One region of the Bradyrhizobium sp. WCU1 genome, then DNA from elsewhere that is predicted to be linked to it. Evidence: predicted binding sites of a transcription regulator. Region 1 holds the regulator's gene; the other holds the start of a gene.
What was found. The regulator PhoB, encoded in region 1, activates phosphate uptake and scavenging genes when phosphate is short. The targets are predictions, from matches to a motif close to TGTCATNNANCTGTCAT.

Region 1 (11,979 bases):
CCGGCACCAGATAGACGCTCTGCATCGAGTCGGATTTGTCGGCAAGCGGGCCGGTCTCGGCGGCGTGCTTGATGATGCCGAGCCCGTCGCGCAGCCACTGCACCGCGGAGCCGGCGACGAAGATCGAGCCTTCGAGCGCGTAGGTGCGCTGGCCGCCGAGCTGATAGGCAATCGTCGTCAGCAGCTTGTTCTTCGAGGCCACCGGCGTGGTGCCGGTGTTGAGCAAGGCAAAACAGCCGGTGCCGTAGGTCGACTTCATCATGCCGGGCTCGAAGCAGGCCTGGCCGATGGTCGCGGCCTGCTGGTCGCCGGCAATCCCGGAGATCGCGATCGGGCCGCCGAACAGATCCGCCGTGCTCTCGCCGAACCGGGCGGAGGAATCCTTCACCTCCGGGAGCATCGAGCGCGGCACGCGCAGGAGGTTGATGAGGTCGTCATCCCACACGCCGGTGTGGATGTTGAACAGCAGCGTGCGCGAGGCGTTGGTGGCGTCTGTCGCGTGCACCCGGCCGCCGGTGAGCCGCCATAGCAGGTAACAATCGATGGTGCCGAACAACAGCTCGCCGCGTTCGGCGCGCTCGCGCGCACCCGGCACGTGATCGAGAATCCAGGCGACTTTCGTCCCCGAGAAATAGGGATCGATAATGAGACCGGTCTTGGCCGAGATCACAGGCTCATGGCCCTCGGCCTTGAGTCTTGCGCAGATGTCGGCGGTGCGGCGGTCCTGCCAGACGATGGCGCGGTGCACGGCCTGCCCCGTGGCGCGGTCCCACACCACGGTGGTCTCGCGCTGGTTGGTGATGCCGATCGCGGCGATGTCCTTGGCCTTCAGGCCGGCCTTTTCCAGCGCCTCGCGGCACACCATCACGGTCGAGGTCCAGATGTCGTCCGGCTCGTGCTCGACCCAGCCGGAAGCCGGGAAATGCTGCGGAAACTCCTGCTGCGCGACCGCGGCAATGGAGATGTCGCCGCGAAACACCATGGCGCGCGACGATGTGGTGCCCTGATCGATGGCCAGCACGAAAGACATGAGCGTTTCCCTTGAGGCTTGGTAGCAGGCGCCAAGGGAGCGGATTACCGCGGCGAGGTCAAGCTTTGGGAAGGTGGTGGTGAGAGACCCACGGTCCTAAGGCGCGAGTGGCGCCACACGCTCCGCTGTCGTCCCGGCCTAGTGCGCAATTGCGCACGGGGGCCGGGACCCATACTCCGCGGCGGTTGTTGTAGGCGGGACTCGTCATCCCATGAGCGTGCGACAATGACCCTCGGTGGTTATGGGTCCCGGCCTTCGCCGGGACGACACTGAACGCTTGGTACCGCCGGTGATTCATGCACCTACATTCTGTGATCCGCGCCAGCGGGTCCGCGCGAAGCGCGGCCGATCACATCGGCCGGTACGTCCGCACGTCGGCCGGCACGTTGACGCCGATCTTGATCGCGCCGACCGAGCGGATGATGTCGTCGCCGAGCAGTTGGGCGAAGCAGGCATAGCCCCAATCGTTCATGTGCAGGCCGTCGTCGATGACGAAATCGTTGATCGGGATCGCCTGCCGCTCGTGCCAGTCGCGCATCACCTCGAAGCGCGGGAAGATGCCGACATGGCGCAGCGCGGCGATGCGGCCGAGCAGCTTCACCATGCCGCGGGCGCTTTCCGGACGCTCGGTGACGCGCGGCGAATATTGCGGATCGACCAGCACGAGATCGGCGCCGTCGGCCTGGATGCGCGCCACGCCGTCCTCGACCTGCTTGGCGGTCTCGCTCGGATCGAGGTTGCGCAGCACCGCATTGGTACCGACCTGCCAGATCACCATGTCGGGATGCATGTCGATCACTTCGGTCTGCAGCCGCTTCATCATCTCCGGCGCGTCCTCGCCGCCCTTGCCGCGGTTGAGCACGGTGATGTCGGCCGAGGGATATTGCCGGCGCAGTTGCGCAGCGAGCCGGCTCGGATAGGTGAATTCCGGCGCCGACGATCCGTAGCCCTGGGTCGAGGACGAGCCGAACGCGATGATGACGACCGGCTTGCCGGCGGCAAGCTTGGCCGCGACATGCGGTAGCGAGCCGGTGGTGTTGGGCACGCCGGTCGGCTGATGGCAGGGCACGCGGTGGAAGATGTCGCCGGCGGATCTGGCGACCTGCTTGACCTTGTCGAGCGCCTGGGAGGCGATGCCGGGCTGCTGCGGGCTGGCGGCGTCGACCGCCATCGCGGCGGGCTTGCCGACATCAGGCCGTGCGGCGTCGGATCTTGTCGCGGCACCCGATGACAATGCCGCATGCTGGTCGGCCTGGCCGGTCTGGGCGCGCGACGGCGCGACCGACAACGGCGCGAGCAGCAAGAGCGCCGCTACGGCGCGCAGGCTCCGCCCTGCATGAGAGCGAAAAGGGAACGCAAAACGCATCAACTCTGCTTCCTCTAATTCTACTGCACCGGGCCCAGATGGGCCGCATCGATCACGAATTTCGCCAGTGCGCGGCCGAGACAGGCGTGAACCTTCTTGGCCAGGTCGACACCATGCGAGGTGCTGAACAGGTCAAAATATCCGGCGTCGCTCCACTGCTTCATAATCGAGAACCGGTCGAACAGCGGAACGTCGTGCTGCTGCGCCACCACCTTGATATTGTCGAGATATGGCGGCGCAGAGATCATCGTCTCCGTGCGCGGGCTGTATTGCAGATTGACCAGCACCACGTCTGTCCCAGCGCCCCGTAACGCAACAACGCCGTCGTTGATGGCGGTCCGGAAATCGTCGGGATCGACCGCTCGCATAGCATCGACCGTGCCGGTCTGCCAGATAACCAAAGTAGGCTTTTTTGCTTCGACAAGCTTAACAAGGGTTCCCGCGGTCTCTTCCGCGGTGCTTTTTCCCTGTAATTCTACGGATAGATCGATATTTGCCTGCGGAAATGCCTCCTTCAGCGCCGCCTGCAGCTTGGCCGGATAGGCACTCGCCTCGTTGCCCTGGATGGTCGAGGAGCGGCTGCCCACCACCAGCACGTTGAGCGGCTGGTTGGCCTTCACCGCATCGGTGACCTTCGGCAGCGAGCTCTCGCTCGACAGCAGATAGGCGGGCACGTCGCAGGGCGGCGGCGGCGCAGGCTCGGGATTGTCGCCGGCGCGCGCGGGCGCTGCCGCCAAACTGGCGGCCAGCAGCAGCAGGCCCAGCATCGTCCGTGCGGACTTCATGCTCCCCCTCCCGCCAGATCGGCGTTGCCGACCGCACCTTTTTTCGAGGCGCCTTTGTCGGCGGAGTGCTTGTACCACGAAATAATCCACGCCATGCCGCACATGATGAGGATGCCGCACACGCTGATCAGGGCGTGCAGTGCGGCACCGCCAGAGACCTCGGCAAGCACGAAATGACCGGCAAAGGCGAGGAAGACCCCGAGACAGAATATCTCAAGCGAATGCTGGCCACACAGGATCAATGGTCGCAGCCACCGCGATTTCAAGCCCGGCCAATCCCGGGGCAGGAAGCGCACGGTGAGGGCGGCGAGCGCCAGGAAATGCGCAAACCGCAACACGTCCAGGTCGGTCTTGTTGATCGGATACATCCATTGCTCGATGACCTTCGGCATGATGTGGCCGAGCTGCGGCACGTACCAGGTCAGGGTCACGAAGAACGCGGCGACCAGATAGACGATGCAGATCCACATCGTGATGTTCGACGACAGGATGCGCGACATCCGCCGCGCGCCGCCGAGTGCGCACCAGGCGCCGAACACGAACAACAATTGCCAGGCGAACGGATTGAACGCCCAGAAGCCGTTCGGATAGGCCGACAGATACAGATCGAACTGCCAGGTCAGCGCGTAGAGCAGGACCGACAGGCCGAGCGTGACGTCGGGCTTCCACTTCATCAGCCACAGGATCAGCGGCAGGAACAGCATCAGCACGATATAGAGCGGCAGCACGTCCATGTTGACGGGACGGAAGCGCAGCAGCAGCGCCTGCACGATGGTGACGTCGGGCTGCTTGAGGAAGTCCATGATCCCCATTTCCTCGCTGTACAGCGGGTTCTCGAACGAGGTCGCGACATAGGAGATCTCGGCGAGGAAGATCGTGAACAGGAAGACGTGCGCGACATAGATCTGCCAGACCCGGCGCAGGATGCGCGCGGTCGCGATCACGAAGCCGCCCTCCAGCATCGCGCGGCCGTAGACGAAGGCTGCGGTGTAGCCGGAGATGAAGATGAAGATCTCGGTGGCGTCGGAGAAGCCGTAATTGCGGAGCGTCAGCCAGGTCAAAAGATTGGTCGGCAGGTGATCGATGAAGATCAGCCACAGCGCGAGCCCCCGGAACAGATCGAGCCTGAGCTCGCGCTCGCCGGTCGCCGGCAGTGTGATCGCGGGCGCGGCCGCCGCCACCTTCGCCTCGGCTTTGGCCTCAGCCACCGGCGAGCCGGCTATGGGATCGGCAATCGAGCTCATCAAACACCGTGTCGGCTGCGGACGCTCCGCATGCCCAGCTGAAAACATAATATCGGTCCGCGACTTGCGGACAAAGCGCAGAGTGCGGCGACATGCGGCCGCGCTTTAGAGCGGAACTATGTTGAAAGCGCGATGAACAGACTGTCCCCGGGGGCCGGGTTTTCACAGCCCGGCAGGCGATTGGTTCCGGCTGACCAATTGGCTATGATGGCGTCCTGATTGAGTGTGATCCGGCCGAAAGTGGATCACGGCCAAGACCATCGGATTGAGCCGCATGTACCGCGCCGTTACCCGCCAGATCGAAGTCACCGTCGAGCCGAACTTCATGCCGGAGCGCTCGTCGGTCGACCGGCGCGAATATTTCTGGTCCTACAAGATCGTGATCGTCAATTCGGGTCCGGAAACGGTGCAGCTGCGGACGCGGCACTGGATCATCACCGATGCCACCGGCCGCCGCCAGGAGGTGCGTGGCGAGGGCGTGGTCGGCGAACAGCCGGTGCTCGCGCCCGGCGAACGCTTCGAATACACCTCCGGCGTGCCGCTGCCGACCGCCTCCGGCTTCATGGCCGGCAGCTATCAGATGGTCACCGAAGCCGGCGAGCGTTTTGAGATCGACGTGCCGACCTTCTCGCTGGACAGCCCGAGCCCGGACGGGAAGCGGGTGTTGAATTGATGCGCTTCCGCGCACGCCGCTATTGCTCCACGCCGGCTTCCTGCGGCGTGAACTCGTAGACCGACGAGCAGAACTCGCAGGTCACGACGACCTTACCGTCCTTGACCATCTCGGCGCGATCGTTCGGCGCAAAACTCTTCAACATCGACGACACCGCATCGCGCGAGCACGAGCACTGTGCGCGCAGCGGTTGCGGGTTGAAGACGCGGACGCCGCGTTCGTGGAACAGGCGGTACAACAGCCGCTCGCCGGACAGATCGGGATCGATCAGCTCGACATCCTCGACGGTCGAGATCAGCGACTGTCCCTCGACCCAGGCATCGTCGTCCGGCACGCTGTGCGTGACCGTACCATCGGGCGCATCGCCGGGGTGCAGATCGGCCTGCTTGGCGCGCTCCGGCGCCTTGGGCAGGAACTGCAGCAGGATGCCGCCGGCGCGCCAGTGCAGCTTGCCGCCCTCGCCGCCGCGCATCTCCTCGCCGACCGCCAGCCGGACCCGTGTCGGAATCTGCTCCGAGCGCAGGAAATATTCGTGCGCCGCCTCTTCGAGGCCGCCGCCATCGAGCGCGACCAGGCCCTGGTAGCGGCTGGTGTTGGAGCCCTGGTCGATCGTCATCGCAAGGTGACCCTTGCCGAGCAGTTCGCCCGAGGTCTGCCCCGGCTTGAGCTGCGCCGCGTCGTAACGGGCATAGGCACGCAGCCGGTCGGGCGCCTGGAAATCGACGATCAGCAGCGACACCGGGCCTTCGGTCCGGGTCTGCAGGATGAAGCGCCCCTCGAACTTGACCGACGAGCCGAGCAGCGTGGTCAGCACGATGGCCTCGCCGAGCAGCTTGCCGACTGCCGGCGGATAATCGTGCTTGTGCAGGATCTCGTCGAGCGCGGGGCCGAGCCGGGTCAACCGGCCGCGCAAATCCAGCGCGCCGACCTCGAAGGCCAGCACGGCATCGTCGACAGGAACCGAAGACGGCGCGCGAACCGGCGCCTCGGTCGTGATTTTGATGTCGGGGGATTGTGAAACCATGGCGCTCTATCTGGGGTCTCGGACCGTGAAATAAAGGGGTTCACTCAACGAGGGAACGTCGTCCCGGCGAAGGCCGGGACCCAACCACAGAGTTCTGTTACGACACAAGGCGTCTCCCCTTGTGCCCTTTCCACGGGCCGCGGCTTATGGGTCCCGGCTTTCGCCGGGACGACAGCGTTGAAGCGGCGCTTACGCGACTTCGTTAAAGCACCAGGCCAGAATGCCCTTCTGCGCATGCAGGCGGTTTTCCGCCTCGTCGAACACCACGGATTGCGGCCCGTCGATCACCTCGTCGGTGACCTCCTCGCCGCGATGCGCGGGCAGGCAGTGCATGAACAGCGCGTCCGGCTTGGCGAGCGACATCAGCTTGGCATTGACCTGATAGGGCTGCAGCACGTTGTGGCGGCGCTCGCCCTCCTTGTCGCCCATCGACACCCAGGTGTCGGTGACGACGCAATCGGCGCCACGCACGGCGGCTTCCGGGTCGGTGCCGAGCACGATAGGCGCGCCGGTCGCCTTGATCCAGTCGCGCATCGGCTTCTTCGGCGACAGCTCCGGAGGCGTCGCGATATTGAGCTGGAACTTGAACCGCTCGGCGGCGTGCGCCCAGGACGCCAGCACGTTGTTGTCGTCGCCGGTCCACGCCACGGTCTTGCCCGCGATCGAGCCGCGATTTTCCTCATAGGTCATGAGGTCGGCCATCACCTGGCAGGGATGCGAGCGCCGGGTCAGGCCGTTGATGACGGGGACGGTGGCATGCGCGGCGAGTTCGAGCAGCGCGTCGTGGTTGAGGATGCGGATCATGATCGCATCGACATAGCGCGACAGCACGCGCGCGGTGTCGGCGATGGTCTCGCCGCGGCCGAGCTGCATCTCGGCGCCGGTCAGCATGATGGATTCACCGCCGAGCTGGCGCATGCCGACGTCGAACGACACCCTGGTGCGGGTCGACGGGCGCTCGAAGATCATCGCCAGCGTCTTGCCTTCGAGCGGCTTCCTGCCCTTCTCATGCGCCTTCAGCTTCGCCTTCATGGCGGCGCCGGCCGACAGCATGTTGCGCAGCTCGCCGAGCGGCAGCTCGTTGATGTCGAGGAAATGACGGACCGGCTTGCTCATTATCCGGCCTTCCTCGGCTGCGCCGGCGACAATGTCGCGCAGGCGCGCTCGAGCGAGGCGATCGACTGGTCGATCTCGGCTTCGGTCACGATCAAGGGCGCGAGGAACCGCACCACATTGTCGCCGGCGCCGACGGTGAGCAGCTTCTCGTTGCGCAGCGCGGTGATCAGATCGCCGGACGGCACCACGGCCTTGACGCCTATCAGCAAGCCCTCGCCGCGCACCTCCGACAGCACGCCGGGATAGCGGTCCACCACGGAGGCGAGCTTCTGCTTGAGCAACAGCGACATCTTCTGCACGTGCTCGAAGAAGCCGGGCTTGAGCACGACGTCGAGCACGGCATTGGCGGCGGCAACCGCGAGCGGATTGCCGCCGAAGGTCGAGCCATGCGAGCCCGGCGCCATGCCGGCCGCGGCCTGCGCGGTCGCCAGCACCGCGCCGATCGGGAATCCACCGCCGAGCGCCTTGGCCAGCGACATCACATCGGGCGTCACGCCGGTGCGCTTGTAAGCGAACAGCTCGCCGGTGCGGCCCATGCCGGTCTGCACCTCGTCGAAGGCGAGCAACAGGCCGTGCTCGTCGCACAGCGCGCGCAATGCCTTGAAGAACGCCTGCGGCGCGCCGCGCACGCCGCCCTCGCCCTGCACCGGTTCGATCAGGATGCCGGCGGTGTGCGGACCGATCGCCTTCTTCACCGCCTCGATGTCGCCATGCGGCACCTGGTCGAAGCCGTCCATCGGCGGACCGAAGCCCTCGAGATATTTCGCCGAGCCGGTCGCGGCCAGCGTGCCCAGCGTGCGGCCATGGAACGCGCCCTCGAAGGTGATGATGCGGTAGCGCTCGCCATGGCCCTTGGAGAAGTGATGATGGCGGACCAGCTTGATCACGCCCTCCATCGCCTCAGCGCCGGAATTGCAGAAGAATACGAAGTCGGCAAAGCTCTGCTCGCACAGCCGCGCGGCGAGCACCTCGCCGTCGGGGCTCTTGAACAGGTTCGACATGTGCCACAGCTTGGTCGCCTGTTCCTGCAGCGCCTTGACCAGATGCGGATGCGCGTGCCCGAGCGCGTTCACCGCGACGCCCGAGGTGAAATCGAGATAGCGGTCGCCGTTGGTTGCGATCAGCCAGGCGCCCTCACCGCGCTCGAAGCCGAGATCGACCCTGGCGAAGACGGGGAGCAGATGCGACGGGGCGCTGTTGGTCATGGCGTTCACTGCCGGTTTGGGGCCGACAATTGCCGCGCGCATTGACGCCAGCGCAGCAACGGCCAGCTTCGGAAAACAAAACGGCCGCCTTTGCGGGCGGCACGTGGGGTCATTCTATGCTGCGGCCGGTCGGTGTCAATCGCCAGGAGCCGCCCTTTGCCGGCCGTCCTGCAATGCCAAACCAGCGCAATCCGGAGCATTCCGGTGCAGTGGAAAAGCCTCATAGCAATGCTTAACTTTGTGGGAACATGTGGACGCACGACCGCGGACTCTTGCGCCAGAGTCACGCCATATTGTAGCGTTTGGCCTGTCGGGTACGACATCTCGTGCGGCAGTACTGGACCCTCTAAGTAGCCTTCGTGTCTCACGTAAACGTTCGGGCGCAACATCGTGTCCGGCGAGGGCTAAGGGATTCTGGCCGCAGGGATATTTGTCCAGATTTGGCTCGCAGCGCCGCTCCAATGACTGGCCGGCGCCATGCGAAAGGAAGAATGCGATGACGGTATTGACCTGGTCCGACGATCGCGTCGAGCAGCTGAAGAAGCTCTGGGAGTCTGGCCTTTCGGCCAGCCAGATCGCAGCGGAACTTGGCAATGTGACGCGAAACGCCGTGATCGGCAAAGTGCATCGGCTCGGCCTCTCCGGCCGCGCCAAGGCCCCCTCGACCGCCGCGCCGCGGCAGCGCAAGGCCCGTCCCGCCCAGCACATGATGCGGGTGGCGCGCCCGGTTTCGCGCGGCAACACCGCGCTCGCACACGCCTTCGAGGTCGAGATGGAGCCCGATCCGATCTCCTTCGACAACGTGGTGCCGATGAGCCAGCGGCTGTCGCTGCTCGAGCTCAACGAGGCGACCTGCCATTGGCCGGTCGGCGATCCCTCGAGCCCGGAATTCTTCTTCTGCGGCGGCAAGGCGCTCGCCGGCCTGCCCTATTGCGCACATCACTCGCGCGTCGCCTACCAGCCCGCCGCCGATCGCCGCCGGCCATCGGCGAAGCCACAGATCAAGTAAGCACTCGGGAAACGACGGAAGACTTCAAAACAAATCCCCGCGAAAGCGGGGATTTTTTTGTGGTGCGCAGCTCGTCATGGAGCCAACAGGACGACGCCGTGTTGTGGCCTGTGATCGCGACCAAGCCGTTACGGCTGCGGCTCGGCTTTCGCGAAGCGGTCGTCGAGCGCATAGCCGGCGCCGCGCACGGTGCGGATCGGATCCTGCTCGCGGCCCGGATTGAGCAGCTTGCGCAGGCGGCCGATATGCACGTCGACGGTGCGCTCATCGATGTAGATGTCGCGGCCCCAGACGCTGTCGAGCAGCTGCTCGCGGCTGAATACGCGGCCGGGATGCTCGAGGAAGAATTCAAGCAGGCGATATTCGGTCGGCCCGAGATCGATCGGGCGCCCCGAACGCGCCACGCGGCGCTTCTCGCGGTCGAGCTCGATGTCACCATAGGTCAGCACGGTCGCAAGCCGCTCCGGGCTCGCGCGGCGCAACAGGCCCTTCACCCGTGCCAGCAATTCCGGCACCGAGAACGGCTTGACGATGTAATCGTCGGCGCCGGTGGCCAGCCCGCGCACCCGCTCGCTCTCCTCGCCGCGCGCGGTCAGCATGATGATCGGAAGCTGCTTGGTCTCGGGCCGCGCCCGCAACCGTCGGCACAGCTCGATGCCGGACAGGCCCGGCAGCATCCAGTCCAGCACCACGAGGTCGGGAACGCGCTCCTTCAGCCGGGTGTCGGCATCGTCGCCGCGCCCCACCGTTTCGACATCGTAGCCTTCGGCATCGAGGTTGTAGCGCAACAGTGTCGTCAGCGCTTCCTCGTCTTCGACTACCAGAATGCGTGCGCTCATCGGTCTAAGTTCTTTCTCTGTGGTGATCCGTTGCCCTGACGCAAACCGAAACGCCGTCGACTACGTGTTACCCGGCACCGTGGTGGCAAAGTTGGTCATGTCGCCCTTCGGGCGCTTGTCGGTGATCTGCTGGCCTTCGATCATGTAGAACACCGTCTCGGCGATATTGGTGGCGTGATCGCCGATCCGCTCGATGTTCTTGGCGCAGAACATCAGATGGATACAGAATGAGATGTTGCGCGGATCCTCCATCATGTAGGTGAGCAGCTCGCGGAACAGCGAGGTGCAGATCGCGTCGACCTCCTCGTCGCCCTTCCAGACGTTCATCGCCGCCGGCAGGTCGTGCGCGGCATAGGCGTCGAGCACAGACTTGACCTGCGACAGCACGAGGTCGGTCATGTGCTCGAGGCCGCGGATCAGCTTCAGCGGCTGGAAGTCGCTTTCCAGCGCCGCGACACGCTTGCCCATGTTCTTGGCAAGGTCGCCGATCCGCTCGAGATCGGTGGCCACGCGCATCGCGCTGACGATCTCGCGCAGGTCGATCGCCATCGGCTGGCGGCGCGCGATCGTCAGCACCGCGCGCTCTTCGATGACGCGCTGCAGATTGTCGATCTCGATGTCGGCGGCGACCACGCGCTTGCCGAGCGCGACGTCGCGGCGGATCAGCGCGTCGACCGACTCGGTGATCATCCGCTCGACGAGGCCGCCCATCTCGGCGACCAGGCGGGTCAACTCCTGCAGGTCGCTGTCGAATGCCTTGGCGGTATGTTCAGAAGCCATCGCTTGTCTCCCTCGATCATGATCCCTTGGGGACCATGATCTCGTGTCCATATTTCAGCATGATCCGATCGGAAAACCGGTTGCCACTTTTCCGGATCATGCTCTAACCGAACCGGCCGGTGATGTAGTCCTGGGTGCGTCGATCACTCGGTGAGGTGAAGATCTTGTTGGTGTCGTCAAACTCGATCAGTTCGCCGAGATACATGAAGGCGGTCTTGTCGGAGACGCGCGCCGCCTGCTGCATGTTGTGGGTCACGATCGCGATCGTGTAGTCCTCGGAGAGCTCCTGGATCAGCTCCTCGACCTTGGCGGTCGAGATCGGATCGAGCGCCGAGCAGGGCTCGTCGAACAGGATCACTTCGGGGCGCACCGCGACGGTGCGCGCGATGCACAACCGCTGCTGCTGGCCGCCGGAGAGCGACAGGCCGGAGGCGTTCAGCTTGTCCTTGACCTCGTTCCACAGCGCACCGCCGCGCAGCGCCTTCTCGACCCGATCGTCCATCTCGGACTTCGAGATCTTCTCATAGAGGCGAATGCCGAAGGCGATGTTCTCGTAGATCGTCATCGGGAACGGCGTCGGCTTCTGGAACACCATGCCGACCCGCGCACGCAGCAGATTGAGGTCGAGCTTGGGATCGAGAATGTTGGTCTGGTCCAGCATCAACTGGCCGACCGCGCGCTGGCCCGGATACAGGTCATACATCCGGTTGAAGATGCGCAGCAGGGTCGACTTGCCGCAGCCCGACGGGCCGATGAACGCCGTGACGCGGTTGGTGCCGAGCGTCAGGTTGATGTTCTTCAGCGCGTGGTGCTCGCCGTAATAGAAGTTGAGGTTGCGCACCGTGACTTTCGGCGGCGCTTCCGGAAGCGGAACCTGGGGAACGTGGCCCGCGGCGGTCGTGGAGACG
Region 2 (11,979 bases), 1.2 Mb from region 1:
CGCGCGATATTCACGGTCGCGGGCGTTTGGATCGCCAGCGTGCCGCCGGTCACGGTCAGGTTGCCGCCGAGCGTGTTACTTCCGCCCGCGCTGCCATCGCCGAACTGCAACCGGCCGCCGGAGACGAGGGTGTTGCCGGTGTAGCCGTTCGCGCCGGTCAGGATCGTCGTGCCCGAACCGATCTGCTGCACAGCACCGCTGCCGGAAATAGCGCCGGAGAAGGTCGCTGTATTGCTGCGATTGAAGGCGAGCACCCCGTTGTTGAGTACATCGCCAACGATCGAACCGCTGGCACCGCCGTTGCCCACTTGCAGCGTGCCCGACGAAATCGTCGTGCCGCCGGTGTAGGTGTTCGCGCCCGACAACGTCAGGGTACCGGTGCCGATCTTGACCAGCGAACCGCCGCTACCCGAAATGACTCCGCTCACCACGGTCGATAGATTGTTCGAGCCGACCGTTAGTTCGTTGGCCCCGAGATTAAAGGTGCCGCCGCCCGCGATTGATCCCGCGCTCAGCTTGCCATGGCCGTTCGGGCCGAAGCTGCTCGAAAAGTCGGTGACGGCCACCGCACTGTTGGCGACGGCGGCGTTGCCAGCCGTGCTGGTGTTATTAAAATTCAGATTGCCGTTGTTGGTGATAGTGGCGTTGCCGGCCGTACTGCTGTTGTTGAAATTCAAACCGCCGTTGTTGGTGATGGTGGCGTTACCGGCCGTACTGGTGTTGTTGAAATTCAGACCGCCGTTGTTTGTGATGGCGCTGCCACCGGCCGTGCTGCTGTCGTTGAAAAACAGGCCGAAATTATTCGTGATGTTGGCGCTACCGGCCGTGCTGCTGTTCAGAAAATACAGGTAGTGATTGTTGGTGACGGTGGCGCTACCTGCGCTCGTGCCGTTTCTAAAAAAGGTGATGCCGCTGTTCGTGATGGTGGCGATGCCGCTGGTGTCGGCGTTGACGACGTTGAACGTGCCGCCCGCATTCACGGTCGCCGCGCCCTGGATGGCGCCAGCGCTGACGGCGGTGCCGAGTTGCAGCGTGCCGCCGTTGATCGTGGTGCCGCCGCTATAGGTGTTGGCGCCCGAAAGCGTCAGCGTGCCGGTGCCGACCTTGACCAGCGAGCCGCCGCTGCCCGAAATGATGCCGCTCACCTCGGTCGTGGAATTGTTCGAGCCGACTGTCAGTTGGTTGGCCCCAAGAGCATAGCTGCCGCCACCCGCGATCGACCCCGCGCTCAGCTTCCCGTCGCCGTTCGGTCCTATGCTGTTCGAAAAATCGACGGTGGCATTCACATTGCTATTGTTGATAGCAGCGCTGCCCGCCGTGCTGGTGCCGAAGAATTGCACGTATCCGTTGTTTGTGATGGTGGCGCTGCCGGCCGTGCTGGCGTTTTTGAAAACTAGGCCGAAGTTGTTAGTGATATTGGCGCCGCTGGCCGTGCTGGCGTCGACGAAAGCCAGGCCGTTGTTGTTGGTGATTGTCGCGCTGCCAGCCGCGCTGGTGCCGTAGAAATACAGGTAGCCGCTATTGGTGATGACAGCACTGCCCGCGCCGCTCGTGCCGTAGAAGTTCAGGTAGCCGCTGTTGCCGAAAGCGATGCTGCTTGCGCTGGTTCCGGTCTGGAAGTTCGTCGTGCCGATGTTCGTGATGCCGGTGATCCAGGAGGTGATGGCATTGGTGACGTTGAGCGTGCTGCCTGCGTTCACGGTCACCGCGCCCGAGACCGCGCCGGTGTTGGCGGCGGTGCCGATCTGCAATGTGCCGCCGTTGATCGTGGTGCCGCCGCTGTACACATTAATGCCCGACAGCGTCAGCGTGCCCGAACCGGTCTTGACCAGCGAGCCGGTGCCCGAAATGACGCCGGTCACCTCGGTCGAGAGCCCGTTCGAGCCGACAGTCAATTGGTTGCTGCCGAGCATATAGCTGCCGCCGCCCGCGATCGATCCGGCGCTCAGCTTGCCGTCGCCGTTGGGGCCGGTGCTGGTCGAAAAATCGGTGGTGGCGCCCGCGCCGGTGATGATAGCGGCGCTGCCGCCCGTGCTGTTGTTGTAGAACCTCAGGGTGCCGGTGTTGGTGACGTTGGCGCTGCCAGCGGTGCTACTGTTTTGGAAATACAGATAACTGTTGTTGGTGATATTGGCGTTGCCGGCCGTGCTGCTGTTGAAAAACGTCAGGCCGAAATTGTTCGTGATGGTGGCGCTGCCGGCCGTGCTGTTGCCGTAGAGCCACATGTAGTTGTTGTTAGTGATATTCGCGCCGCCAGCCGTGCTGGTGTCGTAGAACCGCAGGTAGCCGCTGCTGCCGTTGGTGATGGTGGTCGTGGCGGGGCCGGCAGTGCTGCTCCCGAAGAAGTTCACGTTGCCGTTGTTGGTAACGGCGATCGTGCCGGTGCCGTTGTTCGTGATGCCCGTGCCCCAGAAGCCGAGGGTTGCGTTGTTGTTGAGGTTGAAGGTGTAGTTCGGCGCGCCTGCGCTGAAGGTCCAGCCGGCGATGGCGTAAGTTGTCGGGGTGCCTGGCGTGATCACCAGGTTGGATTGCGTCGAGGCGCCGAAAACGGCCGTGGCGGTCTCTCCGTTCGGCACCACCCCGCCGTTCCAGTTGGCGGCGTTGGCGTAGTTGCCACCGGTCGGAGTGGTGCTCCACGCCGCCGTCTGCGCCCGCGCTGCGTATCCGGTGACCGTCAGCGCGGTCGAGGCCAACAAGGCCGCGCGGAACAGGCCGTCCATGACGCCACGCGGCGAAGCCGAAATCGTTCGTGAAGCCATTATAACCAGTCCCCCGGCCTAAACGCGAGGGGTGCGGCTCCGTGCGTGTTCAGGCCCCTGCCTTCGCCCGCGCATTTTGCGACCGTATTCCCCGCATCATATTCGTTGTCTCTTCGTCTTATGTCAGCGCGTCTCGGCACAGTCCTGAAGCAGGGCCGGTGGAGTTCTGAGATTTCGCTGATAATTTCTGATTTCGAGGGAATTCACATGATTTTTGAGGATTCTGTGTGCTTTTGGCATGATGCCGCGATTCTGCGGCTTCGCTGGGAAGAGGGGGGATGAGTGCTCAGATTCGCCGGGTTCGAAATCGATCGGCAGCGTTCCGAACTGCGCGGTCCCGGCGGCCAGACGATCAAGCTGCGGCTGAAGGCGTTCGCCCTGCTATCGCTGCTCGCGGCCAACCCGAGACGAATCATCGGCAAACAAGAACTGATGGAGGCGGTGTGGCCGGGCGTCCACGTCAGCGACGATAGCCTGTTCCAGACCATCCGGGAGCTTCGCGCCGCCCTGGGCGATGACAAGCGTCAGTTGATCCGAGCCGTTTCCGGCCGAGGCTATCTGCTGGAGGCCGATGTGTCCGGTCCGCCGGACGCCGCCGACATTCCTGCAAAGCCGCTCCCGGACGCCGACGCCGTCGCCCCGGAAACCATAAGCGAACCAGCCGAAAGCCGGCCTGGGTTCAGGATGAGCCGCCGCGCCGCCCTCGTGGCCATGGGGGGCGGCGTGTCGGCTTTGGCGGCGGCCACGACCCTGCTCCCGCGTTTCTTCGCTGGCTCTCCGGCAACCATGGCCGTGATCCCCATGACAACCGTGAGCAACGACCCGGAAACCGCCCGGATGGCGAGCGGTGTAATCCGTGAACTGGCGGACGGTCTGGCGAAAATCGAGACGATCCGCGTGATGACGGCGCCGGGCGTTGTTCAAGGCGCCGATTTCGTCGTCAACGGCGATCTCGAAAAAACCGAATCGGCTTGGAATTTGCGCGCGCGCCTGACCGAATCGTCCACCGGCACGGTGAGATGGACGACGGCGCTTTCGGTCGCTCTCGCCGGCGACGACATGCAACTCCAGCAGACCCGCCTCGTAGCCGGCACGGGCTACCCGCTCGCACTGAGCATCAACGCGCTTTTGAGGTCAGGCAATCGCTCGGCCGATGGCTTGCCCTCTGGCAGCGCCAAGGCCGCTATCGACCAGGCGACGGCCGCGATCAACCGCACCACGCTGGAGCGCTATCACGCAGCGCTGGCGATGCTTGAAAATGCTCTTGCCGCCGATGCCGGCAATGTCGATCTGCAAGTTGCGCTCGCGGCATTCCAACTGCGCGGAATTCAGATGGCCTGGTTTCCTGCCGCAGAGCGCGAACCGACGGAGGTTCGGATCGGCGCGATCATGGAGCACGCGTTGCGCACGCGGCCCGACTATATTCCGGTGCTCCAGACCCAGTGCCGGTTTTTGTCGGCAACCAATAGCTTCGTCGAAAGCCTGGTGGTGTGCGACAGAGTGCTCGCTCTCGATCCATGGGACGGGATCGCACTCTATCTGATGGGGCTCGCCCAGGTCTTTCTCGGCCGTTTCAATGACGCGCTCGCGACGTTTGAGCAGGCGGACCGGTTCGATACGCCTCAGGTCGCGCGCTGGACCTGGGCGATCGGGGTGGGTTGGACCTGTCTGCTCTTGGACCGTCCTGCGGATGCATTGCCCTGGCTGCAACGGTCGATCGCGATCACCCCGGCGAGCGGACGCACTCATATGCTGCTGGCCGCGGCTTATCAGCAATTGGGTCAGACCGCCGAGGCGCGTGCAGCCATGGCAAAGGCGCTGGAACTGAGGCCGGGCTCGACGGCGCGTACCGCGCCGCCTCCCACCAAGAATACCAGCCCGGTTTATCTCAAGGCCACCGATCGACTGATAAGCCTTATGGTCGCCGCCGGGCTACCCGAGAACTGACGCCTCGCAAGAGTGGCGCCGATCGAGTGGCGCTGCAAATCCGAGTGTTTTAATGCGTTTGTCGCTCACTCCGCAGCGAACGCCTTGTCAACCGGCGTCCAAATCTGCCCCCTCATCGGCGTCCAATTTTGCCCCCTTTGCACGGCGTGGTTTGCTGGTAGCGCTCGTCTCGTCGGAGCTGGCCGGGAGAGCGGAGGCGAGACGAGCGCGGGTGATGTGATCGTCGTCTCGGCTGTTGAATCGCCAACTGTCGTTTCCGGTCTCGACGATGTCGCAGTGGTGGGTCAGCCGGTCGAGCAGCGCGGTGGTCATCTTGGCATCGCCGAACACGCTCGGCCATTCGCCGAAGGCGAGATTGGTGGTGACGATGACGGAGGCGCGCTCATATAGCCGGCTGATGAGATGGAAGAGAAGCTGGCCACCCGACTGGGCAAAGGGAAGATATCCAGGTTCGTCCAGGACGATAAAGTCCATCCGGGTGAGATGCTCAGCAAGCCGGCCCTGCCGTCCGTTGCGGGTCTCGGTCTCGAGGCGGTTGATGAGGTCGACCACATTGTAGAAGCGGCCACGGGCGCCGGATCGGATGCAACTTCTGGCGATTGCGATGGCCAGATGGGTCTTGCCCGTGCCAGTACCGCCAACGAGCACGACGTTGCGCTGCTGAGCGATGAAGCCGCCGCTAGCAAGGTCGTTGACGAGCGTCTGGTTGATCGGTGTGCCAGTCGAACTGGAAGTCGGCGATATCCTTGGCGAGCGGCAACTTTGCAATGGTGAGCTGGTACTTGATCGACCGGGCCTGCTTCTCGTTGATCTCGGCGTTGAGCAGGTCACCGACGATGCGCTGAGGTTCATGCTGTCGCTTGATGGCGGTTGCCATGATCTCGTCGAAGGCGGCCTTCATGCCGTAGAGCTTGAGCTCGCCCATGAGGTCGAAGATTTGAGTTCGTTCCATCAGTTGGTCTTCCGGAGGTTGTCGTAACGGGCACAATCGGCGATCGGCGCATGGCGGAGCGTTAGCGCAGCCGGCGTCATGATGTTTGCCGGTGGAGCGGGTTCGCGTTGCCTGGCCAGGATGTTGAGCACGACGTCGTCAGAGTGGACGCCGTGGCCGAGTGCTTCGGCACAGGCGGCTTCCACCGCCGGCAGACCGTCGGTCAGCACCGCGTTGAGGATGTCGACCATCTGCCGACTGCCATCGTCGATGCTGGCAAGCCGGCGCCGAATCCGCCCGGCGATGCCGGGCGCATTTTGTCGCCAGTTGCATGAAATCCGCGTCTGGTGCCGGTCTCACCAGCCCAGTTCACGCAAGTAGGCCGCGCGGGCGGCGATACCGGTGTGGGTGAAGTCCGTGAAGACGCCATCCACGCCGAGACGGAAGAACTTCAGGTACTCGAGGCTCGGATCGTTGCGATAGTCGGCCGCCAGGTACTTCTTCTCGTTCCGGAACGTGAAGACGTGGACGAACAGGCCGAGCTTGTGCGCGTCGGCGATGACGCTGGTGGCGTCCTGCGTCGATGCGTCTGCCGTCGAGCCCTTGTAGGGCGTGCCGTCGGCATTGCTGTCCTTCCACGGCGAGATCTTGTACGGCACGATATAGGCCTTCCACGGGCCGATGCCGTCGGCATAGGTCTTGATCTCGGCGAGGCCTTCCGGCGTCAGCATCGCATCGAAGGTGCGGCTGTCCCCGGCAACCGTCCAGTCATAGGGACGGGAATTGGCGATGTTGTTGAGCAGCACCTTGCCGGTCTTGAAGTCGACGCCGTTGCCGTCGATCAGCTGGACCTGCCGCGTTTCCAGTCCGTGGCTGCGCATGTATTTCAGGCTGCCGGGCTCGAAGCTCTGCACGATGATCGGCGCGTCCTTCGCATTGAGGCCGTTCTCCTTGATGATCTTGATCAGGGCATCCTCGAGCGGATGGCTGCCGGGCGCGCCGCAGCCGTTGGCGATCGCCTGCGCGTTGTTCCAGGTCGGATTCTTGGTTTCCGGATAGACCGAGATCGTGCGCCCCGTCGCCTTGCTCTTGGCCCTGGCGATGTCGATGATGTCCTGGAAGCTGATGATCGGGAATTTGCCGTTGAACAGCTTCGGCCGTTCGTTGGCCGCATCATAGGTGGTGCCGGCGATCCACTGCCTCAGCTCGGCCATGGTGAAATCGGTGATCGACCAATCGTTGGTGTGATCGTCGCCGTCGACGATCAGCGCCTTCAGCACCGACTTCGGATCGGCCGGATCGACGAGGTCGCTCGGATACTCAGCCGGCCCGCTGGTCGGCGTTTGCGCCCATTTCACCTTGACGGGCACGCCCGGCGTCGTGCGCTTGCGCTTGGCGACCTCCGCGTTGGTCTTTGCCACTTCGGCAACGTTGGTGTTGTCGCCGAGCCATGGATTGTGGCGTGCCACCAGCACGCAATCCTTGGTCAGGTGCAGGTCCTCTTCGAGCGAGTCCGTGCCGAGGTCGGCGGCCAGCTCATACGAGGCCTCGGTCTCCTCCGGCACCAGGCCCGGCACGCCGCGATGTCCGATGACGAGCGGCAGCTTTCCGTCGACGGTCAGGAAGGGCTTTGCGCCTGATGGTGCCGGGCCGGTCTGCGCCGACGCCATCGACGGCAGCAGGACGGCCGCACCGAGCAGCATCGCTGCAAAATGTAGTTTCCGTCCCGAACGAATGTGCTTCACGGCCAAGTCTCCATCTCTTGTGCGGCATCGGGGCGATGCCGCAACGGCCGAGCCGAACCGGGCCGACGCGGCTATCTTCTTGTCTCAATCTTCTGACAGTCCGATGACTGTTGGGCAGGCGCGGGCGGACAACGGGCCGGCGTCCCGCGTATCAGCGTTCGATCCGGACGCTCATGCCGGGTTCGAGACCTTCTGCGGCGCCGGCGGGGTCGAGGCGCAGCCGCAGCGTGTTGCGGTCGTGATCGCCGATCACGCGCTCGGCCTGCCAGGTGGCGAACACGCCGAGCGGCCGCAACTCGGTGACGAGGGCCTTGGTCGCGCCGCCGCCGGCATTGCGGTTGACGTTCACGGTGCTTCCGATCGCAAGACCGTCGAGATGGTCCTCGCGCACGTTGAACGAGAGCCATTGCCCGCCGGCCGCCGCGACCGCCATGATCGGCTGACCCGCACGCACGTTCTCGCCCAGTTCCGCAGCGATCACGCTGACCACGCCATCGACCGGCGCGCGCAGCACCATCTTGTCGAGCCGGCGTTCGAGCACCGCGACGGCGGCCGCAGCGGCCTGCACCTGCGCGTCGGCGATGGCGCGCTCCTCCTTGGTCGGCCCCGCCACCGCGGCATCGTAATTCGCCTGCGCCGCCGCCACGCCAGCGCGCGCCGCGGCGACGTCATTCTCGGCCTGGTCGAGCGCCTGCTGGGTTTCGAAATTCTGGCCTGCCAGCGTGTTGATCCGCTTGAACTGGGTCTCGACATAGTCGAGGCGCGAGTTGGCCTTGGAGATCGCCGCTTTCAGCGAATCGACCTGCTCGCGGCGGACGCCGGCATAGACATTGTTGCGGCTTGCGACCGCGGCGGCGAGCGCTGCCCGCGCCTGATCCGCCTGCGCGGTTAGCTCGACGGCGGAGAGCCTGGCAAGGACGTCGCCGGCGTGCACCTGCGCGCCTTTCTCGACCGCGATCGACACCAGCTGGCCGTTCACCTCCGGCTCGATCCTGACCTCGGTCGAGCGGACCACGCCGACGATCGCGGGCGTCGGCGTCGCGCGGCTTGCATAGATCAGCGTGCCTGCGACGAGCGCAAGGGGGATCGCGATGACGGCGACGCGCCTAGCGTTGGGCATCTTGCTGTCCTCTCTTGAACACCAGCGCGGAGATCACGGCGAGCGCGAAATAGCCCACGGCGAGGCACCACAGCCTGAGCCAGTCATGCGAGACCTCCCAGATGCTGGCGCCGAGTTGGTTGATGCGCACGAGGCCATCGATCGCGGAGTCGGCCGGGAACAGCCGGCCGAGCGCGGTGGCCGCAGCGGGGATCGCCTCGCGCGGCCATGCGAAGCCGGCGGTGAAGAATTGCGGCAGGCTGGTCGCCAGCAGCAGGATGGTGGCGTTCTCCGGCCGCGTGAACCAGGCGCCGATCGCCTGTCCCAGGAAGCTCGTCGCCAGCAGGAACACGCTCGCCAGCGCGAAGATCTGCGGCAGATGCCCGAGCGTCGAGAAACCATAGATCCGCGGCAGCACGATCAGATAGAGCGCGAGCGCCGGCAGATAGATCGTCAGGTGGGCCACGCCGCGCCCGAACACGCCCGCGACCGTGTTGCGGGAATTCGCCAGCGCCGTGCCGGTCAGCATCGCCGCGCCGATCAGCAGCGTCTGTTGCAGGATCAGGATGAACGCCGCCGGCACGATATAGCTCGCATAGCCGCCGACCGGGTTGAAGATCGGTTGCAGCAGGACGTTGGCCGGGCTGAGGCTCGCCAGCTTGGCCTTGACAAGGCTGCCGTCGGCGCGGGCGCCGCGCGACACCAATTCGGATGTCAGCGTGCCGATCGCGGTGGCGACGGCGCCAGCGGTCGAGCGGAAGATGAACAGATAGGTGGCGTCGGCGTAGACCGGGATATGCGCCGTGATGCCCTTCAGCACGTCGCGCTCGGTGCCGGGCGGGATCTGCACCGCGGCAAACGCTTCGCCGCGATCGATCGCGCTCCGCGCCTCCGCCAGCGTGCGTGCGCGAACCGTCACGCTCAATGTCCCGCTGGCATCCAGCGTCTCGACGACCTGGCGGGAGAGATCGCTGAGATCATTGTCGACGACCGCGATCGGGAGCTTGCGCAGGATCTGGTTCAGATAAGGTTGCGGGTAGTAGATGCCGTAGATCAGCGGAGCCAGGAACAGCAAGGTGAACGCACTGCGCGTTCCGAGCACGCGCCGCCACTCCCCCAGGAAGGCGCCGCCGATGCCGGGCGGCGTCGGGCCGCGCTCCGGCGCTTCGGCAGGCTGAGCCATTTCGAAGAAGCCCTTGCGCGTCAGGCTCGCCATGCGCAGCCATGCAAGACCGGCAAACAGCAGTGTGAGCCCGGCGAGCGCAGCGAAGGGAAATGCGGATTCCGAGACTGGTAACCCGCGCGCTGCCTGTCCCATCAGCACCGCCATGTACCAGCGCAGCGGCAGTATCGCGCTCCAGACCTGCGCAAACGTGTTCATGCCGATGGTCGGAAAGCCGACGCCCGCATAGCCGAAGGCGGGGGAGGCGACCAGGCCGGCGAGTCCCAGCCCCGTCGCGAGGTCGCCGACCGCGAGCTGCAACAGCGCACCGATCGACAGATAGGCGATGATGAGCAGCGAGCCGGCGGCGATCATCAGCAGGATGTCGCCCTTGAACGGGATCTGCAGTGCGCCCTCCAGCACGAGGGTCACCGCCAGCATGATCACGACGAAGATGCAGAACAGCGGCGCCAGCTTGCCGGCCAGCGCTGCGACCGGATCGCCGCCTGCGCTTGCGAGCCACTCCCGCCCGTTGCGGCGGCGGAATTCGGAGCCGACCGAGTAGCCGGCGGCGAGCGTGATCACAACATGGATGATGGTCGGCAGCAGCGCGCGCAGCAGGAACTGGGCGTAGTTCTTCTGCGGATTGACCAGCGCGATGGTCTCTGCTGATAGCGTGCCGATCGACGCCGGCGCTGGGGCGGCGCGGCTGGCCGGCGCTGCCGCGTTCGCCGCGGCGGACAGGGCATCGTTGAGGCCCGACGAGGCGATGCCGGCCGCGGTCAGGAATTGCTGGTTGTAGAAGCCGACCACCTGCGGACGGCGATCGGCCTTCAGGTCGCGTTCAAAGTTCGGCGGGATGAAGATCGCCGAGATCGCCTTACCGGAACGGATGTCCTGCACGGCGGTGGCGAGCGAGCCGGAATCGTCGACGATTTTCAGGCTCGGAGACGCCGCCACGTGTTGCGTCAGCGCGCGCGAGGTATCCGACTTGTCGGTGTCGACGATCGTGACGCCGAGGCCGCGGATGACCGGCTGGCTGAACACGGTCGTGAGCACCGCGAAGGCAAACAGCGGCACGCCGAAGATCAGCAGCAGTGCGACGCGGTCGTGCAACAGCCACCGGCACTCGCGCTGTGCGACCCGCCAGAATCCGGGCTTCGACGCCAGCGTCATTGGCGCGACCGCCAGTCGAGATAGGCGCTCATGCCGGGCCGCAACTCGGGCACCGGCTGCACCGGATAGGCGCGGATCGAGAATGTCCGCAAGTCGAAATCGCCGGTGGCGCGGGTGGCGCGCCAACTCGCATATTCGCCCTTGGTCGCGATCAGCTTGACCTCGACCGTGACATGGCGGTCATCGAGCGCCGGAATGCGGACGTCGAACTTGTCGCCGACCTTCAGCCCCTTGACCAGATCTTCGCGCAGATCGAAGTGGATCCACAGATCGGCCAGGTTGATCAGCGTCACCAGCGGCACGCCCGGGGAGACGAACTCGCCCGGCTCGACGTTGCGCTGATAGACTTGCGCTGCAACCGGCGCGTAGACTGCGAGCTGGTCGATGACCGATTGGACGCTCTGGATATCAGCTTCAGCCTTCTCGACGTTTGCCTTCGCGATCGCGCGTTCTTCCTTGGTGTAGCCGTTGACCGCCTGCTCATAGGCTGATTTCGCCTGATCGAGCCCGCGCTCGGCTTCGTGCAATGCGTCGGTGGTCTGGTCGAGGCGAGCCTGCGGCGCGTTGCCTTGCTCGGTCAGCGTCTTGGCGCGATCGTAGGTCTTCTGGGCCAGCACCTGCGCGGCCTCGGCGCGCTCCATCTCGGCCTTGCGAGCGGCGATGGTCTCGACCCGCGTGCCGACCAGCACATTGGCGAGCTGCGCATCGGCGACGGCCTTTGCCGCTCGCATCTGGTCCTGCTTGGCAAGCGTTTCCGGGTTGTCGATCTGCACCAGCACGGCACCCGCGGTCACGTTCTGTCCGCGTTCGACCGGGATGTTCTTGACGCGACCGTCGACGCGCGCGGCGATGTCGAGCCGCGTCGCATCGACCTCGCCCTGCACCAGCAGCGGCTCGGGCCGCAGCAGATAATAGGCAGACAGCGCGACGATGACGGCGGCAACGACGCCGACGATGATCGCCGGCATGCGCGTTGAGGCGTGCACATTCTCCTGGGGCGTTGCTTGTGGCGGCTGCGGCGTGCTTTGGCTCTCGCTACCAGAAGGTGACACGTCCATAGCTGACCCCACATTGGCTCATGACCAGGATAGTCATTCACTATGGCGCGGATGTTAAATCCTGCCAACCTCGGCCGCTTGTCCGATCTTGCTCGAATCTGT

Region 2: the regulator PhoB is predicted to act here: its motif matches at 7,475-7,491, upstream of ACTUWL_RS24995 (glycerophosphodiester phosphodiesterase family protein).

Annotation. Positions count from the first base shown of each region.
Region 1 is NZ_CM130280.1:4,253,158-4,265,136, reverse strand. Features, by position in the region: gene glpK (glycerol kinase GlpK) at 1-1,030, opposite strand, end outside; gene ACTUWL_RS19765 (SGNH/GDSL hydrolase family protein) at 1,380-2,396, opposite strand; gene ACTUWL_RS19760 (SGNH/GDSL hydrolase family protein) at 2,417-3,181, opposite strand; gene ACTUWL_RS19755 (OpgC domain-containing protein) at 3,178-4,425, opposite strand; gene apaG (Co2+/Mg2+ efflux protein ApaG) at 4,700-5,098, shown strand; gene ACTUWL_RS19745 (Hsp33 family molecular chaperone) at 5,118-6,122, opposite strand; gene argF (ornithine carbamoyltransferase) at 6,312-7,238, opposite strand; gene ACTUWL_RS19735 (aspartate aminotransferase family protein) at 7,238-8,443, opposite strand; gene ACTUWL_RS19730 (GcrA family cell cycle regulator) at 8,940-9,452, shown strand; gene phoB (phosphate regulon transcriptional regulator PhoB) at 9,581-10,291, opposite strand; gene phoU (phosphate signaling complex protein PhoU) at 10,352-11,071, opposite strand; gene pstB (phosphate ABC transporter ATP-binding protein PstB) at 11,175-11,979, opposite strand, start outside.
Region 2 is NZ_CM130280.1:5,406,748-5,418,726, forward strand. Features, by position in the region: gene ACTUWL_RS24975 (autotransporter-associated beta strand repeat-containing protein) at 1-2,759, opposite strand, end outside; gene ACTUWL_RS24980 (winged helix-turn-helix domain-containing protein) at 3,042-4,706, shown strand; partial or broken gene istB (IS21-like element helper ATPase IstB) at 4,794-5,658, opposite strand; partial or broken gene ACTUWL_RS24990 (IS21 family transposase) at 5,658-5,948, opposite strand; gene ACTUWL_RS24995 (glycerophosphodiester phosphodiesterase family protein) at 5,994-7,382, opposite strand; gene ACTUWL_RS25000 (HlyD family secretion protein) at 7,534-8,502, opposite strand; gene ACTUWL_RS25005 (ABC transporter permease) at 8,489-10,819, opposite strand; gene ACTUWL_RS25010 (HlyD family secretion protein) at 10,816-11,805, opposite strand.